DNA from 2 places in the Paraburkholderia sp. SSBN10T genome. Region 2 is predicted to be linked to the other one. Evidence: predicted binding sites of a transcription regulator. Region 2 holds the regulator's gene; the other holds the start of a gene.

Region 1 (10,887 bases), on a different contig from region 2:
GGCCGAGTGAGTGCAGACGAGGCCGTCAGCGGGCCGGGCTGGCCGGTGCAGGCCTTCCGTCCTGGCGGTACGAACCGGATCATTCGTTATGCGAACAATGCGTTCGATGGAAACACCCGCGGAGAAACGGATTGCTGTGCAGATCGCCGCGCTCCCGTCGCCGACGAGCGCGCGGCGTGACATCAGCCGTGCATCAACCTTGAATCAACTGCGCATCAACCGCGTTCGGCCTTGAACGCGACTGCGCCATCCGGATGCGTGGAGCCTCTGGCGGGGCGGCCGGCCCAGTAACCGGCCAGCAGCGACCCCGAGAGGTTGTGCCACACGGAGAACAAGGCGCCCGGCAAGGCAGTGAGCGGCGAGAAATACAGCTTGCCCAGTGTGGCGGCAAGACCGGAGTTCTGCATGCCGACTTCGATGGCGAGCGTGCGGCACACGGCTTCGTCGAAACCGAGCAGCCGGCCGCCCCAGTACCCGCCGAGCAGGCCGATGCCGTTGTGCAGCACGACGCCGAGCATCACCACGAGACCGACCGAGGCAATGCTCTTCTGCGTGCCGCCCACGACCGCCGCGATGATCAGCAAAATGGCGATCATCGAGACCAGCGGCAAAATGGGCTCGACCGCGCGCACCAGCTTGCCGAACAGATGATTGATCACGAGACCCACGACGATCGGCAGCGCGACGATCTGCAGAATGCTCATCAGCATGCCGTGCACATCGACGGCGATCGACGCGTCGACATAGAGTCGCGTGAGCAAGGGCGTGGCGAACACCCCGACCAGCGTCGACAGCGCGCTGATCGTGACAGACAGCGCCACGTCGCCGCGCGCCAGATAGATCATGACGTTCGACGCGGTGCCGCTCGCGACGCTGCCCACCAGCACCATGCCGGCCGTGAGATCCGGCGGCATGTGCAGCACCTTGGCGATCGCCCATGCCGCAAGCGGCATCACCAGGTAGTGCAGCACGATGCCGGCGACGACCGGCGCGGGTCGCGTGAAGACGCGCTTGAAATCGTCGACGGACAGGGTGACGCCCATCGCCAGCATGATGATCGTCAAGAGCGTGGTGACGTGCGGCGCGATAGGGCTGAACGAGGCCGGCGAGAAATAGGCGGCGAGCGAGACCAGCACGGCCCACAGCGGAAAGAGACGGGTAACCCGGGCAAGCATGTCAGGAGGTCCTTGGTTCTGTTTTTGAATGGCGATGCGCGCGTGTGCATGCCGGCAAGGCTGCGGCGGCGGCTCTGCGCCGACGCCGCAGCCCGTGGTTCGGCACGCGGTGCGGCGAACGATGGGCAGCGGATCACTGGCCGTGAGGCGGTGCGCGCCCTTATGGGACGCGGCGGGCCGTGGTGGCAAGCGGGACGACCGGGGTGGGTCTGTGAGGCAACCGGCGCGTATTTTACCGTCCGCGCGAACGCGTTGCCGGCACTTGAAGCGAAGCCGGAAAAAAAGAACCCGCGCAGTGCGCGGGCTCAAACCCAGTTTCGTTCCCCGTCAGAGGAAGGAGTGTCAGGAAGACGGCTTTATCGTATCGCGCAGCGTGGCGCGCACCAACTAACGATACCTGCTTTGCTTAGCTCGCCGGGTTGGACTGTGCGGCAACGACGCAGCCAGGCGCCTCGGCCTGCGTCATGCCGAGGGCCGCGAGACGGACGGGGGCGCGGGCGGCACGCGGCGCAGGCTGAGCTTGTGGAAACGCAGCGTCATCAGCAGCGCGACGCTCGCTAGACCGGCCGCGAGACCCCACCACAAACCGCTGGTGCCCAGCGCGAAGTGAAACGCCAGCGTGTAGCCGGTCGGAAAGCCGATGCCCCAGTAACCGAACGCCGCGGCCAGCATCGGCACGCGGGTGTCCTTCAGGCCGCGCAGGCAACCGGAGCCGACCGTCTGCATGCCGTCGACAATCTGGAAGACGGCCGCCACGCCGAGCAGCGAACTGGCGAGTGCGACCGTGGCCGCGTTGGCGGGATCGTCCAGATGCAGATAGAGGCCGACGATCCAGTGCGGCGCGAGGATCAGCACGAGTCCCGACAGCGACATGAAGGCCACGCCGAGCGCAATCGCGACGAAACCGGCGTGCCGTGCCGCGAGCGGCTGCCCGGCGCCCGACCAGTAGCCGACCCGCACGTTGGCCGCCTGGCCGATCGCGAGCGGCACCATGAAGGCGACTGAGGCGACGTTCAGCGCAATCTGGTGCGCCGCGAGTTGGGCTTCGCCGAGCAGGCCGACCATCAGGCCGGTGGCCAGGAACAGCGTGGATTCGACGCCATAGGTGATCGCGACCGGCCAGCCGATGCCGAACAGCTCGCCCATCAACGGCAATTTCGGCCGCGTTGCCGTGACGAAATGGCGATAGCGTGGCCGCAGATGCAGCCATGCCATCAGCACCAGCGCCGTCATCCAGACCGTGATCGTGGTGGCGCATGCCGAGCCGAGAAAGCCGAGGCGCGGCAGGCCGTACGCGCCGTGAATCAGGCCGTAGTTCAGGAAACCGTTGACGAAAACGCCCGCCAGCGACACCCACAGCAACCGCTTCGCCGCGCCGATGGCCGGCAGGAACGAGCGCATCAGGCCGATGCCGATCAGGCTGCCGAGCGCGCCCCAGCGCAGCACGGAGGCGTACTCGCCGACGTTGTGCGCGAGCGGCGCCGGTTCGCCGAAGGCGAGCAGGATCGGCGCGGCAAACGATAGCAGCGCGAAGGCGGGAATCGACAGCAGCACCGACATCACGAAGCCGGTCCAGTAGATGTGCGGCACGCGGTCCTCGGCCTGGGCGCCACGGGCGTGCGAGACGCTGACGCTCACCGAGGTCAGCACGCCCTGCAGCAACGTGACGACCACGAAGAACAGGTTGGCGCCGAGGCCACCGGCCGCCAGCGCATCGGGGCCGAGCGAGCCGAGCAGGATCGTATCGGTGACGCCCATTGCCATCTGCGACAGTTGGGCGATGGCGAGCGGGGCGGCGAGGCGGGCGGTGTCGGCAGCGTGGCGCGAGAGGGTAGGCGGCGGGGCGGCCACCCGGGAGAGGCCGGATTGGGTCATGAACGGGACACGATGCGGGCGGCGCCCGCGGCGTTTTCTGTCAAAACAGACAGCTTATTGTGTAGGCGTGCTGTTGTCGATCTGTAAGCACATTTTTGGTGCGGATTTTTGCCGAACCGGCAGGAAGGCGGCGTGGCGGCGGCAAGGGCAATAAGGGCGCCGGGCGCACAGTGCACTGCTGCGGTGCTAGGCCTCGTGCACGGCGATTCGCGTGTCGCCAAGCAGAACGACTTGGCCCGCGCGTATTTTGCAGGTTTTACGCAGTTCGACCTGACCGTCCACAGTCACGGCGCCCGAGGCGACCATCAGCTTGGCGGAGCCGCCGCTATCGGCCAGACCCGTTATTTTCAGGAGATTGTGCAGTTCGACGTAGTCGCCGGTCAGCGTGAAATCGAGATTAGGCATGGCGATTGCGGCAGGAGTAACGGGGTTCGCATGATAAGCCAGAAGCCCGCCTGCAGGCCCATTCAAGGAGGAAGGGGATAACTGAAGGTAAATGTTATCTCGTTGTTAGAAAAAGAAACGTTGCGTAACGGGGGGCGTTTGTCGAGAACCTCACTCGTAAAGTGACGGTCTGTAGAACACCTGCTGCATAAAGCGGCGGGTGACAGCAGACCGGGTGCAAGGCAACCGGTGCAGCGCCGACGGCGGCCCGCCGCTGCAGCACTGCATCAGCCCCTAAGCGCTTGCACCCTTGTCCCGACAACAATTTCAGAGAGGATAGCTCTATGACTCAGATTCGTTCGCTTCTGATCGGTACCGCCCTGACCGCTTTTGCCGCTACCGGCGCGGTTGCGCAGACCACTGCGCAACCGGATGCCGCTGCGGCCGGTCAGCAGATGACAGCGCCGGGCGCCGACACCGCAGCCCCGGCTGCGCAAGGCGTCCAGCCGGCTCCGCAGCGCCTGACGGCACCGGCTTCGACCGATCCGCTGGTGCAAAAGCGCGATGCCGACGCGAAGGCTAATGCCGAGTATCGCGCCTCGAAGAAGGCGTCGACGGCGCAATTGAAGGAACAGCAGTCTGCGGCCAAGGCGCAGTACAAGGAGCAGGTCCGCGACGCCAAGCTGAACCGCAAGGCTGACAAGCAAACCGCCAACAACGAAATGAAGATGAACATGCAGGGCCAGACACCGGCTCAGGACGACAGTTCGGACGTCAAGCACTAAGCATGGCACGCCTGGACGGCGGGTTCGCCTGCCGTTCCCGGTCTCCCGGTCAATCAGGCGCGGCCCGACGCCGCGCCGCCTAACGCGACTGGCGGGGTTGTTGCTGCGGCGCCTGCTGCCGCGGAAGCGGCGTGAAGAAGTTGCGCAGCCATGCGGCGAGCCGCGAGAAGATATCGTATGGCTCTTCCACGAAGATTTCCGGCTTTAGCAGGCGCAGATATTCCATGATCTGCTGCGCTTCCTGTTTCTGGAACGAGCCGTGAGAGATGCCGAGGCGCAGCAAGCCGCGCAGTTCGCCGAGTTTTTCGCGCGCCGTGCTGCCGATGCTGGTCTCGCAGGCCACCTTTGCTTCATACACCCGCTGCCGCAGCGATTCGACGAGGCGCCACGCCGGCGTCTGCATCAATTCTTCCAGGGTCTGGATGTCCTGAGCCGCACCTTTGATCTGGGCCGCGAGCGGGTCCACCAGCGAGGCATCGCCCTCCGATTCCTTGACGATCGCGGCCGCCCAGTCGTGGCACTGCTTCGCGAGCTCCTCGGGCGTCCATTCGGAGCGCGACGCGAAGCCAAAGCCAAATTCGGTCGCCTGCTGCATCAGGATCGCGACCACATCCGGGAATTCCTTGTCCAGCGTGCGTTTGGCCCACGCGTACTGGCCGCCCTGCAACATCCGCTTCACCGCGTGCTCGGTGAGCGGCACCATGTTGTCGAGCAGCTTGGCGCGCAGAAAGTCCTCAAACGACGGCGTGGCGAATTGCGGGTCGAGCTTGAGCGAGACGCGCAAAAAAGCGTCGAAATCCTTGCGCAAATTGGCGACGGTTTCGTCTTTGAGTGAAAGGGTTATTTGACCCATGTCTTATCCCGTTTGGTCCTCCCGCGTTGCACCGCAAAAGTGCCGCCTTCTGCGAACAGCCCCCGTGACAGGGCGGCATCGATGCTCGACGCGGTTGATCCTGCTTGTTGCCGCGTAACCAGCGGGAGTCGCTTCCCGACGAGCGGACCTCGACTGCATAACGGCGAACCAGGGTAAAACTTGAGGGCGCGGCGTGTTTTTGCCGCGGGGGCGGCGCCGCTTGCGGCGCTGCACAAGGCTGAGAGCGCCGCTCGGCAACCGTCTTGTATGGGATTGGAGTCAGGGCTATGGGACCAGAGTAAGCGCTAAGGCGCTCACTCCAGTCGACACACTCGAGGGGCTCTATTTGAGCACGACGCCTTGCCAGACGAAAAAGACCGTGAGGCCGACGGCGATAGTCAGGAGCGGCCGGCGCGTCAGGGCGCTGACTGCAACCGCAGCGAGCGCGCCGACCAGTTGCGGGTTACGCCAGGTCAGCTCGGCGCCGCCGCCGTGGGGCGACACGGCCATCGGCACGATCAGGGCGGTCAGCACCGTCACCGGCACGAACCCGAGGGCGGTGCGCACGAGCGGCGGGAACACCAGCCGGTCGCCCAGCACGAACACGGCCGCGCGGATCATCCACGTGATCAGCGCCATGCCGAGGATCAGCGCGACATAGTTCATTAGGTCACCTCCACGGTGCGCCGCTGCGGGCTGGGACGCGACAGCAGCACGCCGACCATGACCCCCGCCAGCACGGCAGCGAGCAGGCCCAGCTTGTACGGCCACGCCTGCCAGAAGAACGCCAGTGCGCCGGCCGTGACGGCGGCGGCGAAATAGCGCAGCGCGACGAGCTGCGGCACGACGATCGCGATAAAAGTGGCGACCATGGCGAAATCGAGCCCGAGCGACTGCAGTCCAGGGAATGCCGCGCCGAACAGCAGGCCGGCCACCGTCCAGATCTGCCAGTTGAGGTACATGGCGAGGCCCGCGCCGAGGAAGTAGTACGGGCTTACCGAGCCGGGAGGGTGGTGCCGGTAGTGTGCCCAGGCGACCGCGAAGACTTCGTCGGTGAGCACGCCGCCGAGCGCCAGGCGCCAGCGCAGCGGCAAATGCGAGACGTACGGCGCGAGCGTGGCGCTATACAGCACATGGCGCAGGTTGACGACGAGCGTGGTGGCCCACACCACCGCAAAGCTCGCGTGGCTGGCAATCAGGCCAAGCGCGATGAACTGCGCCGAGCCGGCGAACACGACGAGCGACATCAATTGCCCGTGCCACAGGTGCAGCGGGCCGGACGTGACGAGTGTGCCGAAAATCACGCCGAACGGCGCTGCGCCGACCATCATCGGGATGATGTCGCGCGCGCCGGCGGTGAGTTCGGCGAATCGGGCCGGGTGCTTGGGATCAGTCAATCTTGCCTCCTTGGTCCACCGAGCATAACGGCGGCGGGGTATGAAGGGCTTGTACGTTCTTGCGGTGGGATGAAAGGGCGGCCTGGTTCGGCGTCGGGGCGTCTGCGCCGGTTGTGGCTGGGTGGCTCGCGCGGGGCGCTTGCGCGGCTCTTCGTTCAGGCCGACTGCCAGCGTCCCGGCGGCACCCCGAACATGCGCCGGAAGTGCCGGGTGAAATGGCTTTGATCGGTGAAGCCGCTGGCCGCCGCCACCTCGGTGACGGAGACGCCCGCGCGCAAGGGCGCGAGTGCGCGTTGCAGCCGGACCTGATTGCGCCACGCGTGCGGCGGCAAACCGGTGGCCTGGGCGAACAGGCGCGCGGCATGGAATGGCGACAAGCCGACGGCGCCCGCCAGTTCGGCCAGTTGCAGCGGGGCGGCGAGGTCGCCGGTCAGGCGCTCTTTCATGCTGGCTACACGCGTGTCGTCGGCGGCGAGCCGCGCGGGCTTCGTCTGGTTGCCCGAATAGCGCACGAGCAGTGTCGAGAGGGCGTCGAGCATCGCGGCCTCGGCCGCGAGCGGATCGGCTTGTGCTTCGAGCAGGCGGTGCGCCCGCGCGAGCCGCTGGGCGAGGTCGAGATCGCGGATCACGCCGGGTTCGAACCACGGCAGCGCTTGAGGTTGACCCGCGACATCGTTGGCGAGCTGCTGGGTGAAATCCACCGGCGCATACAGCACGCGATAGCGCCAGCCTTCCTCGATGGCCCGTGCGCCCGTGTGCAGCTCGCCCGGGTTGATGATCGGCACGCTGCCCGCTTCGGCGATGTAGTCCGTGCCCAGATAGCGATAGCCCTCGGCGCCCGCGACGATCACGGGAATCGTGTACGCGTCGTGCCAGTGCGGCGAGAACTCGTGATCGTGATATTCGGCCGTGAGCAGATCCGCGCCGGGCAACAGCGGCGTGCGCCAGTAGCGGGCGGAATCGCGGAAACGGGTCACGGTCATGATGAAACTCGAGCTCGGCCTGCCAGTTTAGCGCGGAGCGGGTGTTCCGGGTGTCGCCGCACGAGCGGCTTTTAGCGGAGCGGGATGGTGGTGCCGGCCGGCATCGACACGGCGCTCACGCTGTTTTTCGCGCTGCCGCTGGCGACGCGATCGCTGTAGGTCAGATAGATCAGCGCATTGCGCTTCGGATCGACGATGCGCACCACATGCAGGGTCTTGAAGATCAGCGACATGCTGACGGAGAACACGTCGGATTGCTGCTTGAGCGGCCCGGTGAACTTGATGGCGCCGACCTGGCGGCAGGCGATCGACGCCTCGGTCGGATCTTCCGCAATGCCGAGCGTGCCTTTGATGCCGCCGGTGCGGGCCCGTGACACATAGCAGGTGACGCCCTGAACGAGCGGGTCGTCGTAGGCCTCGACCACTACGCGATCTGAGCCGGTCACGTGGAAATTGGTGTTGACGCTGCCCACTTCCTCGCTATGTGCGAGTGGATTGAGCAAGGCCGTGGCGGCAAGGGCAAACGTGACACGCAACAGGATGGAGTTCATCGGTAGAGCGGAATGATCGCGAAGGGAAAACGTCATCGTATAACGGCAAGCATGACGCGGGTGGGTGCCGCTGGGACAGTCCGCGAGACAGCGGGCTGAAGAGGAGAGTGCTCGCCTCGCGCGTGCTGGCGCAGGAAGCGCAAAAACAAAAAGGCCCGCACGGATGCGGGCCTTCGAATTCTTTGGCTCCTCGACCTGGGCTCGAACCAGGGACCTACGGATTAACAGTCCGGCGCTCTACCGACTGAGCTATCGAGGAACAGCAATACAACCTTTACATAAAAAAGCCCGTTTTGGTTAACGGGCCTTTGCAATTCTTGGCTCCCCGACCTGGGCTCGAACCAGGGACCTACGGATTAACAGTCCGGCGCTCTACCGACTGAGCTATCGGGGAACAACAACAGCAGAGAAGCAAAATTGTAGGGGGTGCTCCAAGGCCTGTCAATACCCCGGACTCATGTCGAATTCATTCGAACCGGTTGAGCCGGGATGGTCCATCACTGAGCCGGGACGCCGCCGCAGCGTGCGTCTGGCCGGCCGTCAGCACCCCCTGGGCGCTCAGCGAGCCAGCAGGGCCAGCTTTTCCTTCACGTCCTTGAACTCGTCGGCCTCGGGCAGCGGGGCCTTGGTCTTGGTGATGCTCGGCCAGTTCTTGGCAAGATCGGCGTTCAGCGCGATGAATTCCTGCTGGTCGCCCGGCACGTCTTCTTCGGCGTAGATGGCGTTCACCGGACATTCGGCGACGCACACAGCACAGTCGATGCACTCATCGGGGTCGATCGCGAGGAAGTTGGGACCTTCGCGAAAGCAGTCCACCGGGCACACATCGACGCAATCGGTATAGCGGCACTTGATGCAGCTTTCGGTCACAACGTGAGTCATTCAGGCAGCTCCTGCATGCGGTATCGGGGGAGGCGAAACGCCAAAAGCGGTATTGTAACGTAACGTCAAGTGGCATATGCAGGAGCCAGCCGCCCGGTTTAGACGTTTTCGTGATTAGTTTATGGTCCCGCGGGCAAGCCCGTCAGCGCCGTACAGCCGTGCGCATTCGGGTAACATGCGTACGGTCGGCGCGCCGGGGCGTGCCGCAGGCGCATGGGCCCTGTCGGGCCTTCCGTTTTAGCTGCAGTCCGGTTCGCACCATCATGATTATTACTTCGCTGCTCGATACTGATCTGTACAAGTTCACGATGATGCAGGTCGTTCTGCATCATTTCCCTGCCGCGAGCGTGGAATACCGCTTCCGCTGCCGGACCCAGAATGTCGATCTCGTGCCGTATATCGACGAGATTCGCGACGAAGTGCGCAAGCTGTGCGAGCTGCGCTTCACCGACGACGAGCTCGACTACCTGCGGCGCATGCGCTTCATCAAGGGCGATTTCATCGAGTTCCTTGCGCTGTTTCATCTGAACGAGAAGTACATCTCGGTCACGCCGTCGCCGAAGGGCAACGGCGAAATCGAAATCGACATCAAGGGCCCGTGGCTGCATACGATCCTGTTCGAGATCCCGGTGCTGGCGATCGTCAACGAGGTCTACTTCCGCAACACGCAGCGCGAACCGGCCTACGGCGAAGGCCGCGAGCGTCTCTCCGGGAAGATCAAGCTGCTCGGCGCGCGCCCCGAATTCGCGGACTGCAAGATCGCCGACTACGGCACGCGCCGCCGCTTCTCGAAGCGCTGGCACGAAGAGGTGATCCTGACGCTCAAAGACGACCTCGGCCAACAGTTCACCGGCACGAGCAACGTCTTTTACGCCATGAAGCATGGCCTCACGCCGCTCGGCACGATGGCGCACGAATACCTGCAGGCCTGCCAGGCGCTCGGGCCGCGCCTGCGCGATTCGCAGACCTACGGCTTCGAGATGTGGGCCAAGGAGTATCGCGGCGACCTCGGCATTGCGCTGTCCGACGTGTACGGCATGGAAGCCTTCCTGCGCGATTTCGACATGTACTTCTGCAAGCTGTTCGACGGCGCCCGCCACGATTCGGGCGATCCGTTCGACTGGGGCGAGCGGCTCCTCAAGCACTACGAGGCCAACCGCTGCGACCCGCGCACCAAGATCCTGGTGTTCTCCGACGCGCTCGACATTCCCAAGGTCCTGCAACTGTACGAACGCTTCCGCGGCCGCTGCAAGCTCGCCTTCGGCGTCGGCACCAACCTGACCAACGACCTCGGCTACAACCCGCTGCAGATCGTCATCAAGATGGTTCGCTGCAACGGCCAGCCGGTCGCCAAACTGTCCGACTCGCCGGGTAAGAACATGTGCGAGGACAAGGCTTATCTCGCCTATCTGCGCCAGGTGTTCGGCATCAAACAGCCGGACGAGGAAGTCTCGAAGTAAGCGCTGCAGCGGGCGTTGTTCCGTAGCCCGCCCTGGCCATCCGGCCGGGTGTTCGCGCGTGAAGTGGCCGGTATAATCCTCGCGATGCCGCACCGGCTATCGTAACGAGACAATCGCGAGGATTCGGCCCATGGATACATCGATCGCCCGCCGCAACATCCTGGCGCGCATTCGCGCAGCCCAGGGCCGCGAAGCCGAGCCGGCCGCTTCCGAGCATGAGGCCGTGGCCGACTATCTCGCACGCCATCCGCAAGGTCCGCGGCCGCCCATGCCGGAGGATCTCGCCGCACGCTTTATCGACGAAGCGCAGAAGATGGCCACTACCGTCGAGAGCGTCGCAGCCATGAGCGACGTGCCGGCTGCCGCGCAGCGCTATCTCGCGCAGCATGGCCTGCCGGTCCACGCGATTGCGTGGCAAACGCTGCAGGATATCAACTGGGCCGAAGCGGGTCTCACCGTGGCGTTCCGCAAGCCGGAAGATAGCGACGTGGTAGGTATCACCGGCTGTTTCTGCGCGACGGCGGAGACCGGCACCCTGGTGC
Region 2 (10,887 bases):
CACCGCCCAAGGCACGGGAAGCGCCGTGCAAGCCGCCACCAGCTCGGGGGGCGACGCGAACGTGAGCCTGTCGGGCTTGTCGTCCGATCTGCGCAACCAGACAGCATCGGGTTCGGCAGACATCGACACCGCTCACGTCGAATCGATCAAGGCGGCCATCAAGAGCGGCACGCTGACCATCGACCCGAACAAGATTGCCGACGGCGTGCTGGAAACGACACGCAGTCTGCTGCAAACGAGAGCCCCGGCGACCGGCAATTAAGGCTGGACGCCGTCAGGCGATCCCCTTGAAAACCGGCCCACGCGTCATGCGCGGGCGCTGTGAGAGCGAGTTGTGATGAAAGACGCACTGCTGGCAACCGTTATCGACGAATACGCGACGATCGAGGAATTCGCCTCGGTGCTCGTCGTCGAACAGAAAGCGCTGACCCAGGTGGACCCGGCCGAGATGCTGGGGCCGATCGTCGAGAAGAAGACCGAACTGGTCGGCAAGCTGGCCTCGCTGGAGAAGATCCGCGACACGCAGCTCGCCGAAATGGGTCTGCCGGCCGGCTGGAACGGCATCGAACTGGCTGCCGGAGGCGATCCGAAGCTGGCCGCGCAGTGGTCGCTGCTGCAGCAATCCGTAGAACGCGCGCGCCGCTCGAACAAGATCAACGGCGTACTGATCCGAACCCGCATGGACTACAACCAGCGCGCCCTCGACGTGCTGCAGGTCCGTCCGCCCAAGCCCGCGCTGTATGGTCCCGATGGGCGCGTGCCGGGATTCGGCTCGCTGTAAGCGCCGCCAGGCGGGGCGGCTGCCAGGCCGGCGCCCCGCTCCGCTTTACCTCTCGCTCCGAGCTTTATCGCTCTGCGTGACCTCTCTGCGCTTTTCCTTCCCCCGCCTGGTCCCACCGCAAAAAAAAAGCGCCGTCACAAGGACGGCGCAAATCGCGTTGGGTCGATGCGCGGCAGCCACGCTAAACCATCAGCCGCCCACCGCTGTCATTCATTCCGCTTCGGCCTTGGCCCACGCCATCTCGCGCAGGCGCGTACGCAGCCGCGCGACGGCCTGGCTATGCAACTGGCAAACCCGCGATTCGCTGACTTCCATCACCGCGCCGATCTCGCGCAGGTTCATGCCGCGCTCGTAATACAGCGACATCAACAGCTTTTCGCGCTCCGGCAGACGCTCGATCGCCTCGACCAGCGCCGCACGCAGGCTTTCGTCGAGCAGCGCCGAGAGCGGGTCCGAGTGGTCGACGCAATAACGGTCGAGGAACGGCTCGTCGTCGGCGGAGCGATCGAAGTCTTCGTAATAGATCAACTGGCTGCCGTGCAGGTCCTGCAACATCGCCTGATACTCGTTGAGCGGCATGTTCAGGTGACCCGCAATCTCGGTTTCGCTCGCCGAGCGGCCGAGCGTCTGTTCCACCTGATGCACGGCCGTCTCCACCTCGCGCGAGGTACGGCGCAGGCTGCGCGGCAGCCAGTCGTTGCTGCGCAGCTCGTCGAGCATCGCGCCGCGAATCCGCTGACTCGCATAGGTTTCGAACTGCGCGCCCTGGTCTTCCTTGTAGCGGCTCGCCGCGTCCAGCAGCCCGATCATGCCGGCCTGAATCAGATCGTCGAGATCGACGCTCGCCGGCATCTTGGCCACAAGCTGCAAGCCGAGCCGCCGCACGAGCGGCGCGTACTTCGTCAGAACCTCGGCTTGGGAAATCTTTCCCTGAGCGTTGTACATCGTGCTCCCCTTGTCCGCGCCGCGCCTTCAGGCGAGCTGCGCAGACGGTTGGTCGGCGTGTTGCGCCGCTGTTACTGCCGTCGTCGGCGCCACCCAGTGGTGCCGTGACGACATCGCTGACCGCATCGGCCAATACTGCAATTCGGCGGCAAGATGCCGGTAATCGCGCGCGGCGGGCGTCGACGGAAAGGCGTCGACCACGCAGCGCGACAATTCCTGCGCCCGCGCCATGCGCGGATCGGCGGCGATACAGCCCGCGTCTTCCAGCGACACGGCCAGATAGCGCCCTGCCACCCCCGCCAGGTTTTCGAACGCGGTATGCGCGTCCGTCACGCTCTGCACGTGATTCACCAGCACACGGAACTGCGCGAGGCCGTGTGCGTAGTGCAAGCGCTTCATGCAGGCATACGCGTCGGTGATCGCCTGCGCGGCGACACGCGTGACGATCATCAGGTCATGCGCCTGCATGGCCAATGCCGAGAGCTGGCCGAACTCGTCGAGCTGCGCGTCGATCAGAACCACGTCGGCGGGTCCGGTCAGCACCGCGCCCAGTTGTGCCGCGCTGTAGCCTTCGCGATTGCTGCGCGAGGCGGCCAGCACTGAAAAGCCCAGTGCATGACGTGCGACGGCGGCTTCAAGCGGCATCTCGCCGCGCATCACGGCCGCGAAATTGCCCGCGCCGTGCATGCCGCCGAGCATCGCGCTCACGGAGTAATCGTCAAGGCACTCGTCGATCACGAGCACGTCTTTGCCCTGCTCAGCGAGTGCGGCCGCCAGATTGACGACGGTCGTGGTGCGGCCGACGCTGATCGAGCCGCCCGTCACCGCCAGCACGCGTGAGCCGCTGCGCGCCAGCAGGCGGCGCAGTCCTTCTGCCTGATCCGAGACGACTTTATCCAAAGCGTACCTCGTGCAGTTCGGCCGTCGAGCGTGCGGAAAGTGCGGAAAGCAAAGCCGGAATATCGTCGTCGTGCGGCACGAACGGTGAACTGTCGCGAGGAATGCAGAAAGCGCTCTTGATCAGGAATTTCCTCGTCGCGACGTACAGGTTCTCGGGCACCTTCTGACCGGTCGAGACGTAGTGCACCGGCAGCTTGTAGCGGATCACCGTGTCGAGCACGCCGCCCAGGTTAGTGGCTTCGTCGAGCTTGGTCAGGATGCAGCCGGCGAGCGCCTGCTGATCCGGCGCGCGCTGATAGGCCTGCACGACTTCGTTGAGCGTGTCGCCGTGGCAGGTGGCGTTCAGCAGCAGCAGGCGCTGCACCGGCTGTCCGGCGCGGCACAGCATGGCGATCTGGTCGGACACGAGGCGGTCGCGCTGGCTCATGCCGATCGTGTCGATCAGCACGATGTGCTTGTTGCGCAGCTCGGCGAGCGCCAGTTGCAGATCGGCGCCGTCCTTCACCGCATGCACCGAGACGCCGAGGATCTTGCCGAAAATGCGCAGTTGCTCATGGCCGCCGATCCGGTAGCTGTCGGTGGTGAGCAGCGCCACCTTGCTGGCGCCGAAGCGCATCACGCAACGCGCGGCGAGCTTGGCGGTGGTGGTCGTCTTGCCGACCCCCGTCGGGCCCATCAGCGCGAACACGCCGCCGCGCTCCATCAGCGCGTCTTCGTTTTCCATCACCGGCAGATTCGACTCGAGTACGCTGCGCACCCAGTCCATCCCGCCGTCCATGTTGTCGATCTCAGCCGGCAGGTTGTCGACCAGCATCTGCACCAGTTGCGCGGAGAAGCCCGCAGCGAACAGGTGCTTGGTGAGCGAGGCGCGCGCCGGGCTGCGGCGCTGGCGGTCGGCCCACAACAGGCCGGCGAAGTGTTCCTCCATCATGCCGCGCATCGAGGAGAGCTCGCTCATCACCGTTTCGTTGACGACCTGCTCCATGCGCGTCTTGATGGCTTCGGTGACGCTTGCCGCGGTGCTGCCCGTGGCGCGGACCTCGTCCGGCGCGCTCAGCTTCTGGGAGGCGCGGCGCGCGGCCAGTTGGGCGGCTTCGCGCGCCCACTCGGGCGTGTCGGGGTGGTGCGCCGGCTGCCGGGCGCCGACCTGAATCTCAACCGGAGCGCCGAGGCCCTTGGCCATCGCGGCGGCCGGCGTCATCGACGACGGGCGGGCGCTGTAGGCGCCCTGCTGCTTGCCGGCGATGCTGCGGGCGTGATCGATCAGCCAGGGGTTCGACTCCGCCATGGTGCGCGGCGCGGACGGGACGATCGGTGCGATCGGCGCGGGCGGGACGCCGGCGGCCTTGAGGACGTCGGCGCGGATGTCGTCGCTCGAACGCGGCACCTGGGGGATCTGCGCGGCGGGTTGTGCCGCAGCTTGCACAGACGCGGCCTGCGGCGCAGGTTTGCTTTGCGGCGTGTGGGCGGCTTCCGGCAACAGCGGAGCCGGGTGCGGGACGGCGGCCGGCTGTTCGGCGGCGCTTGCCGCGGCGGGCGGCACGGCGGCCTGTACAGCGGACACCGCCGCAGGATGAGCCGGCGAGTTGCTCGACGACATGCTCTCGGTACCGGCTTCCGGGCTCGCGCCGAACACCGACGAAAACACGTCCGGCATGCCGCTCGCGTACGGATTCGGCTGCATCGGCTGCGTGCTGCGGGGAGCCGCTGCCGGGTAGCCCGGCTTGGCTGCCGCGTTGCTCGCGCCGTCGCGCGCCTTCGGGGTGATCGCCGCCAGATCGCTATCCGCGAGCGCAACGATTTCGACCGTGCCGTCCTCTATCGTGCGGGTCGACAGCACGACCGCGTCCGAGCCCAGTGCCTCGCGTACGAGACGCAGCGCATCGCGACTGGTAGCACCGACAAATTTACGAATATTCAAGCTCGACCCCCGATGAGGTTGACGGACCGGCAACATACCGCTTTCCATTGAGATCGATTATTGCGAAAGATGTCGAGCGACGATCGCTTGATAAAAGCCTGGAAAGGTAGGCAATTCGCGTGATGGAGGTGATGCGGGATGCCTGAAAAGCAAACCGGCGCCTCGAGCGCCGGTTCGTCAACGAGAGCCGCCCCGCGGCCACAGGGAGCAAATCGCTCCCCCGCACTTATCCCTGCCCGCCAATCAGGTTCACCACCTTGACGTTGCGGGTGTCGGGCACTTCCGCATACGACAGCACCTTCAACTGCGGCAGGCTGCGGCGCAGGAAGCGCGCCAGCATCGGCCGCAACGCGTGCTGCACCAGCAGCACCGGTGCGAGTCCGATGTTCTGCTGGCGCGTCATCGCCTTCTGCGTCTCGGTCAGCAGCGTATGGGCGAGACCCGGTTCGAGGCCGGGGTTCGCACCGGTCGAGAGCGCCTGCGAGAGCACGCGTTCGAGGTTCGAATCGAGGCCCATCACCTGCATGTCGCCGCTCCCCGGGAACCACTGCTGGGTGATCGCGCGGCCCAGCGCGAGGCGCACGGCGGAGGTCAGCTCGTGCGGATCGCTGACCTTCGGCGTATGTTCGGCGAGCGCTTCCAGAATCGTGCGCAAGTCGCGGATCGGCACGCCTTCTTCCAGCAGGTTCTGCAGCACCTTCTGCAGCGTGGTGAGCGAGAGCGACTTCGGAATCAGATCGTCGACCAGCGACGGCGTGTCCTTCTGCATCCGTTCGATCAGCGCCTGGATCTCGCGGCGGCCGAGCAGTTCGGAGGCATGCGTGACCACCAGATGGTTCAGGTGGGTGGCCACCACCGTGCTCGAATCGACCACCGTGTAGCCGTACACCTGAGCCTGCTCGCGCAGGTTGGTATCGATCCAGATCGCAGGCAGGCCAAAGGCCGGGTCCTGGGTCGGTGTGCCCGGCAGCGCCGCGCTCACCTGCCCTGGATTGATGGCCAGCCACTGGCCCGGATAGGCCTCGCCGACACCTACTTCGACGCCCTTCAGGGCAATCCGGTAGCCGTTCGGCCGCAGTTCCAGGTTGTCGCGAATGTGGATCACCGGCGGCAGGAAGCCGATTTCCTGGGCGAACTTCTTGCGGATGCTCTTGATCCGCTTGAGCAGTTCGCCGTCCGAGTTCTTGTCGACGAGCGGAATCAGCCGGTAACCGACTTCGAGGCCGAGCGTGTCGATCATCGTCACGTCTTCCCAGCTCGCCTCGGCGTTCTCGACCGGCGCGAGCGCGGCCGGCGCCACATCGACGAGCGCCGCGGAGGTCTTGCGCTCGGTGGCGCGCTTCTTCATCATCCGGCCAAGCTGGATCAGGCCGCCGCCCAGCAGCAGGAAGGCGAAGTGCGGCATGCCGGGGATCAGGCCCATCAGCACCAGAATGCAGCCCGTGATGACCAGCACGCGCGGATTCGTGAACAACTGCCCGGTCAACTGGGTGCCGATGTCCTCGTTGGTCGCCACGCGCGACACGATCACACCGGCGGCCGTCGAGATCACGAGCGACGGAATCTGCGCGACGAGGCCGTCACCGATGGTGAGCAGCGTATAGACCTTGCCGGCCGCGGCGAAATCCATGTTGTGCTGGACCACGCCGACAATCAGGCCGCCGATGATGTTGATCACCATGATCAGCAGGCCGGCAATCGCATCGCCGCGCACGAACTTGCTGGCGCCGTCCATCGAGCCGTAGAACTCGGCTTCCTGGCCCACTTCCAGACGGCGCTTGCGGGCCTGGTCTTCGTTGATGATGCCGGCGTTCAGGTCGGCGTCGATCGCCATCTGCTTGCCGGGCATCGCATCGAGCGTGAAGCGCGCGGACACTTCGGCGATCCGGCCCGCACCCTTGGTGATCACCATGAAGTTGATCACCATCAGGATGATGAACACCACGATCCCGACCGCGAAATTTCCGCCCACGAGGAAGTGGCCGAACGATTCGATCACCTGCCCGGCCGCATCCGGCCCGGTGTGCCCTTCGAGCAGCACCACCCGGGTCGAGGCGACGTTCAGCGACAGGCGCAACAGCGTCGAGAACAGCAGCACGCTCGGGAAGGCCGCGAAGTCGAGCGGCTTCATCGTGTACATGCTGACCAGCAGCACCATCACGGACAGCGCGATATTGAAGGTGAACAGCAGATCCAGCAAAAACGGCGGCAACGGCAGAATCATCATGCCGAGGATCATCACGATCAGCACCGGACCTGCGAGCGCGCGCAGGTTGGTGCTGCTCAGTGCGTCCGGCCGTCGGGCCAGGAAACCGGCGCGTGCGTTCATGCGGAGGCTCCAAGTGCCTTGTCGTCGTTGAGGGCTTCGGCGGCTTCTTCGCTCGCCTCTTCGTCGGATACCGGCCCTTGGTCGAGCTCGGCGGGCACGTCGAAGTCGGTCGGCGCGACCGGCGCCACGCCGCCTTCGGTCTTGAAACGGCGCAATTGATAGACCCACGCCAGCACTTCCGCGACCGCGCCGTACAACGCGCCGGGAATCTCGCGGTCGAGGTCGACGTTGTGATACAGCGCCCGCGCGAGCGGCGGCGCTTCGAGCAGCGGCACGTTGTTCTCCACCGCAAGTTCACGAATCCGCGCGGCCACCAGGTTCACGCCCTTGGCGACCACCTTCGGCGCGCGCATCTCGCCGTCGCTGTAGCGCAGCGCCACCGCGAAGTGCGTCGGGTTGGTCACGACCACGTCGGCTTTCGGCACGTTGCTCATCATCCGGCGCCGCGCAATCGCGCGCTGCTGCTGACGGATGCGCCCCTTCATCTTGGGATCGCCTTCGTTTTCCTTGTGTTCCTGCTTCACTTCTTCCTTCGTCATCCGGAGCTTCTTGTGGTAATTCCAGAGCTGATACGGGACGTCGAGCGCCGCCACGACAAACATGCCAGCCACCGTCATGCCGCAGCACACCGCAATCAGGTGCGTCGCGTTGGCAAACGCCATGGTGAGCGGCTGGGTGGCCAGCGCGACAATCTCGTCGTGGCGCTTCCAGATCGACAGCCCGCCGATCCCGCCCACCACGATGGTCTTGGCGAGCGACATGCCGAGCTGGATCGGCCCGTTGATCGAAAACATCCTGCCAAGCCCGGCGATCGGGTCGAGCCGGCTGAATTTGGGTTCCAGCGATGCGGTCGACACATGCCAGCCGCCCAGCGCGAGCGGCGACAGCAAGGCGGCAAGACCGGTCAAGGCGAGGATCGGCGCCAGCGCATGCAGTCCCTCGAGGCTGGCGGAACCGGCCCCGATCAGCATGCGCCGGGGCTCGAAGACGGTTTCGTGATTGAACGTGAAGGCGCCGCGCAGCATCGACTCCATGTGATCGCCGATGATCCCGGAGAGCGCCCACACGCCGAAAAAGCCAGCCGACAGCAGCGCAAACGAGACCAGCTCCCGCGAACGTACGATCTGCCCCTCTTCCCGCGCCTTTTCGAGGCGCCTGGGAGTGGCCGATTCGGTTTTTTCGAGGTCGCTTTCCCCTGCCACGCAGCTCTCCAGACGGTAAGGGCACCATGCCCATTTCCAGTGAGAGCGATTATTCCTGCTGAACTCAAGCCACGATCGGCGGATAAGGACGGGGAAACGGCGGCATTTCGAGAGATGGGGACGCCCGCAGCCCGGCGGGCGGGCGCGGGCTGTCCGGCAGGGGGCGCGCTGGGGAGAGGCGGGTGTGCAGGCGCTCTACCCGGTCCGGTGCGGCGACGCGCGGAACCGGTCGTTTTGCCTCGGCTCTCAAGGAAACGCCGGGCCGCCCCAAGTTTCCCGCCCCACAGGAAGTCTCCCCTTGGGGGATTGGAGGATTGGGGGATTGCCCCCTCGGGGGGCCTGACGCGTAAGCGGCAGGCCTGAGGGCGCTCAGTAGCCGACGTATGGCGACTGGCCGCCGCTCGCCGTCTGGTCGATGCCGAAGTACATATTGCGGCCGTAGAAGAACGGCAAACCGATATCGAAGCTGCCGGACGTGCCGATCTGGCCAGCCAGGTCGTTGAACGCGTAATTGCTGCCGTTGGCGAACAGGGTTGCCGCGCTCAGGATGTCCATGTTGGCCGTGGCAGTCGCGCCGTTCAGGCCCACGAGATTAACCGACCGGGTCTGCCCGGAGCTCGGGCAGTAGAACCCGCTGTACGTGCTGCTGCACAGCGGCAACGTGCTGTCGGTAAAGAAATACGCGTTCGAGCCCGAATCGAAGAACACCGCCAGCTTGGTGCCGTTAAACGTACTGTTGTTCAGATCGCCGAAACTGTCGGTCGTGAACGTCTGCGCCGCCGCGAGCGTGTTGTTCGACTGCGTGCCGATCCCGAACACCAGGGTGCCGGTAGCCGAGCCGCTTCCCGTGCTCGAAATGGGCGGCATCTGCACGATCACGCCGTTGTTGTCGGTGGCGAAGCGCGACACAGGGTTCGTCACCTGGCTGGTGGTGGCCACCTGGGTGGTGGCGCAGCTCGAGCCGCTGCACGCGTAGTACTGGGCGACCGTGGAGGAATTTGCGCAGGTCGCGCCGCAGTCGACCGGCGCCACGCCGATGCCGAGAATGCCGTTGGCGCCGATCGCGCTGGTGGTGTCCTCTTCAGCGCCATTGGCACAGGCGGTCGGCACACTGCCGGTCGGCATGTCGCCCAGCACCTGGATCGGGATGCTCGAGGCGGTCTCGCCGGAAATCTGTACTGTGGCCGTGCGCACCGTGCCCCACGAATAGCCGTCGGCGAAACTGGTGCACTCCACCAGCTTGTTCCCATTCGACGCGGTCTCCGCCGTCAGCGCACTTTGCAGCGACGAATTCAGCACGCTGTAGACAATCCGTAGCCCGAACGAGCCGGTATCCACCTGCACATTGGGAATGCTCTGGCAAGTGCTCGTGCCCGGCACGCAGACCGTCACGGTGACGGTCGGGATGTTGATGACGCTCGCCACGCCCTGGGCAACCGTCACGCTCGTGGTGTTCGCCACGCTCGACGAGCTTGAATTGTTACTACTGCTGCTGTTGCTGCCGCCTCCGCCGCCGCATGCCGCCAGCAGCGACACCAGCGCGGCCGTGGCCGCTACCCGCAACCACCCTCTGAGCTTTGCTGCACCTTGCATGGCTCGTCTCCCGCCCGTCTCTGTCACTGGATGTCGGTACCGCTGACGCCGGCAGGCAACGCCTGCGGCAGCCACGCCTGCCCCGTGAATGCGCCCATATGGCCACCGGAGTGGACCACGAGGCTGCTCTGCTCGACCGCCACCGGTCCATGTCCGCCGCGCGCCGCGCGCACAGCTTCGACGCCGGCGAGGTACTGCGGGAAATAGGTGCCGAGCAGATCGGTCAGATTGGGCATTTGCGGCCCGCGCCAGGCGAGGCCGAACACGGTGCCGTCCGCGGCCAGATACTCGCGCACGACGGTGCCGTTGCCGAGCGTCGTCTCCCGCACGGTGTACGAAGCGCTGGCGCTGGCCGCGGACGCCGCGCCGGAGGCGGCGTGCAGAACGGCAGTAGGTGAAACGGTTTGGGTAACGACTGAGGCGCCGGCAGGCGGCGTCATTGGAGTGCCGCCCAACGCCGCATGGGCGGACTGAACGGCGGGCAACACACAGGATAATCCCAGCGCTGTCATGAAGACGGCGCGGCGAACACGGCTCGGCATGGCGAAGCTCCTCCCGGTCGACTGCGCAACGGCCCAAGCATCGCATGGGCGCCCGCATTTATCCAAGATCATACGGCACGGCAGCGCTCCGTCGTATGAAGGATTGTTCGAGGAGGAATCCCCGCCATGTCCGCGACGCGATCGGGCCGGATCAAGGCACAGCCAGTGCCGCGGTTCGACGCGGGACGGCGATGCACCATGCATAAACCGAGGAGGAAGTGAGGGGGCCGGACCGACGGTGGGGCAACCGGGGCCGGCTGAAAGCTCAGCCGTGCCCCGCCGGAAAGCAAACCAAGAAGCAAACCAGGAAGCCAACCTGGGCGCAAGCCGGAAGCCGGCTTGCAAGCGGGCTTGGACGCCCGCCTAGAAACCGAGGCTCGCGAGCAGATCGTCGACCTGCGATTGATCCTGCATCACGTCGGCCTTGCCTTCCGGGTTGATCTGCGGCCCGTTCAGCAGGCCTTGCGGGCTGCCGGTCGACGCCGGTTCGGCCGCCAGCGCCGCAGCAGTCGCCGCGAACTGTTCGCGCCGCTCGAGCGCGATGTTCTCGATCAACACGCCGAGCAGTTGCTGCTCGATCAGGTACACGACCTCGGTAATCTTCTTGATCACCTGACCGGTCAGATCCTGAAAGTCCTGCGCCAGCATGATCTCCAGCAACTGGGCGTTGGTCG

The links. The regulator FliA, encoded in region 2, starts transcription of late flagellar genes. The targets are predictions, from matches to a motif close to CTAAAGTTTNNNNNNNNNNNGCCGNTA.
Region 1: AC1ECK_RS13350 (DUF4088 family protein) is a predicted target of FliA. The motif match lies at 5,231-5,257, and genes of this name have one in related genera.

Annotation. Positions count from the first base shown of each region.
Region 1 is NZ_JBWQQI010000007.1:157,568-168,454, reverse strand. Features, by position in the region: gene panS (ketopantoate/pantoate/pantothenate transporter PanS) at 216-1,175, opposite strand; gene AC1ECK_RS13365 (MATE family efflux transporter) at 1,638-3,050, opposite strand; gene AC1ECK_RS13360 (RNA-binding S4 domain-containing protein) at 3,237-3,455, opposite strand; gene AC1ECK_RS13355 (hypothetical protein) at 3,779-4,219, shown strand; gene AC1ECK_RS13350 (DUF4088 family protein) at 4,299-5,072, opposite strand; gene AC1ECK_RS13345 (AzlD domain-containing protein) at 5,415-5,738, opposite strand; gene AC1ECK_RS13340 (AzlC family ABC transporter permease) at 5,738-6,403, opposite strand; gene AC1ECK_RS13335 (AraC family transcriptional regulator) at 6,625-7,452, opposite strand; gene AC1ECK_RS13330 (CreA family protein) at 7,524-8,003, opposite strand; tRNA gene AC1ECK_RS13325 (tRNA-Asn) at 8,187-8,262, opposite strand; tRNA gene AC1ECK_RS13320 (tRNA-Asn) at 8,322-8,397, opposite strand; gene fdxA (ferredoxin FdxA) at 8,562-8,885, opposite strand; gene pncB (nicotinate phosphoribosyltransferase) at 9,149-10,345, shown strand; gene AC1ECK_RS13305 (LutC/YkgG family protein) at 10,476-10,887, shown strand, end outside.
Region 2 is NZ_JBWQQI010000002.1:399,490-410,376, reverse strand. Features, by position in the region: gene flgM (flagellar biosynthesis anti-sigma factor FlgM) at 1-262, shown strand, start outside; gene AC1ECK_RS04425 (flagella synthesis protein FlgN) at 338-781, shown strand; gene AC1ECK_RS04420 (RNA polymerase sigma factor FliA) at 992-1,726, opposite strand; gene AC1ECK_RS04415 (MinD/ParA family ATP-binding protein) at 1,754-2,626, opposite strand; gene flhF (flagellar biosynthesis GTPase FlhF) at 2,619-4,547, opposite strand; gene flhA (flagellar biosynthesis protein FlhA) at 4,774-6,876, opposite strand; gene flhB (flagellar biosynthesis protein FlhB) at 6,873-8,078, opposite strand; gene AC1ECK_RS04395 (DUF3443 domain-containing protein) at 8,448-9,671, opposite strand; gene AC1ECK_RS04390 (DUF2844 domain-containing protein) at 9,695-10,213, opposite strand; gene cheZ (protein phosphatase CheZ) at 10,577-10,887, opposite strand, start outside.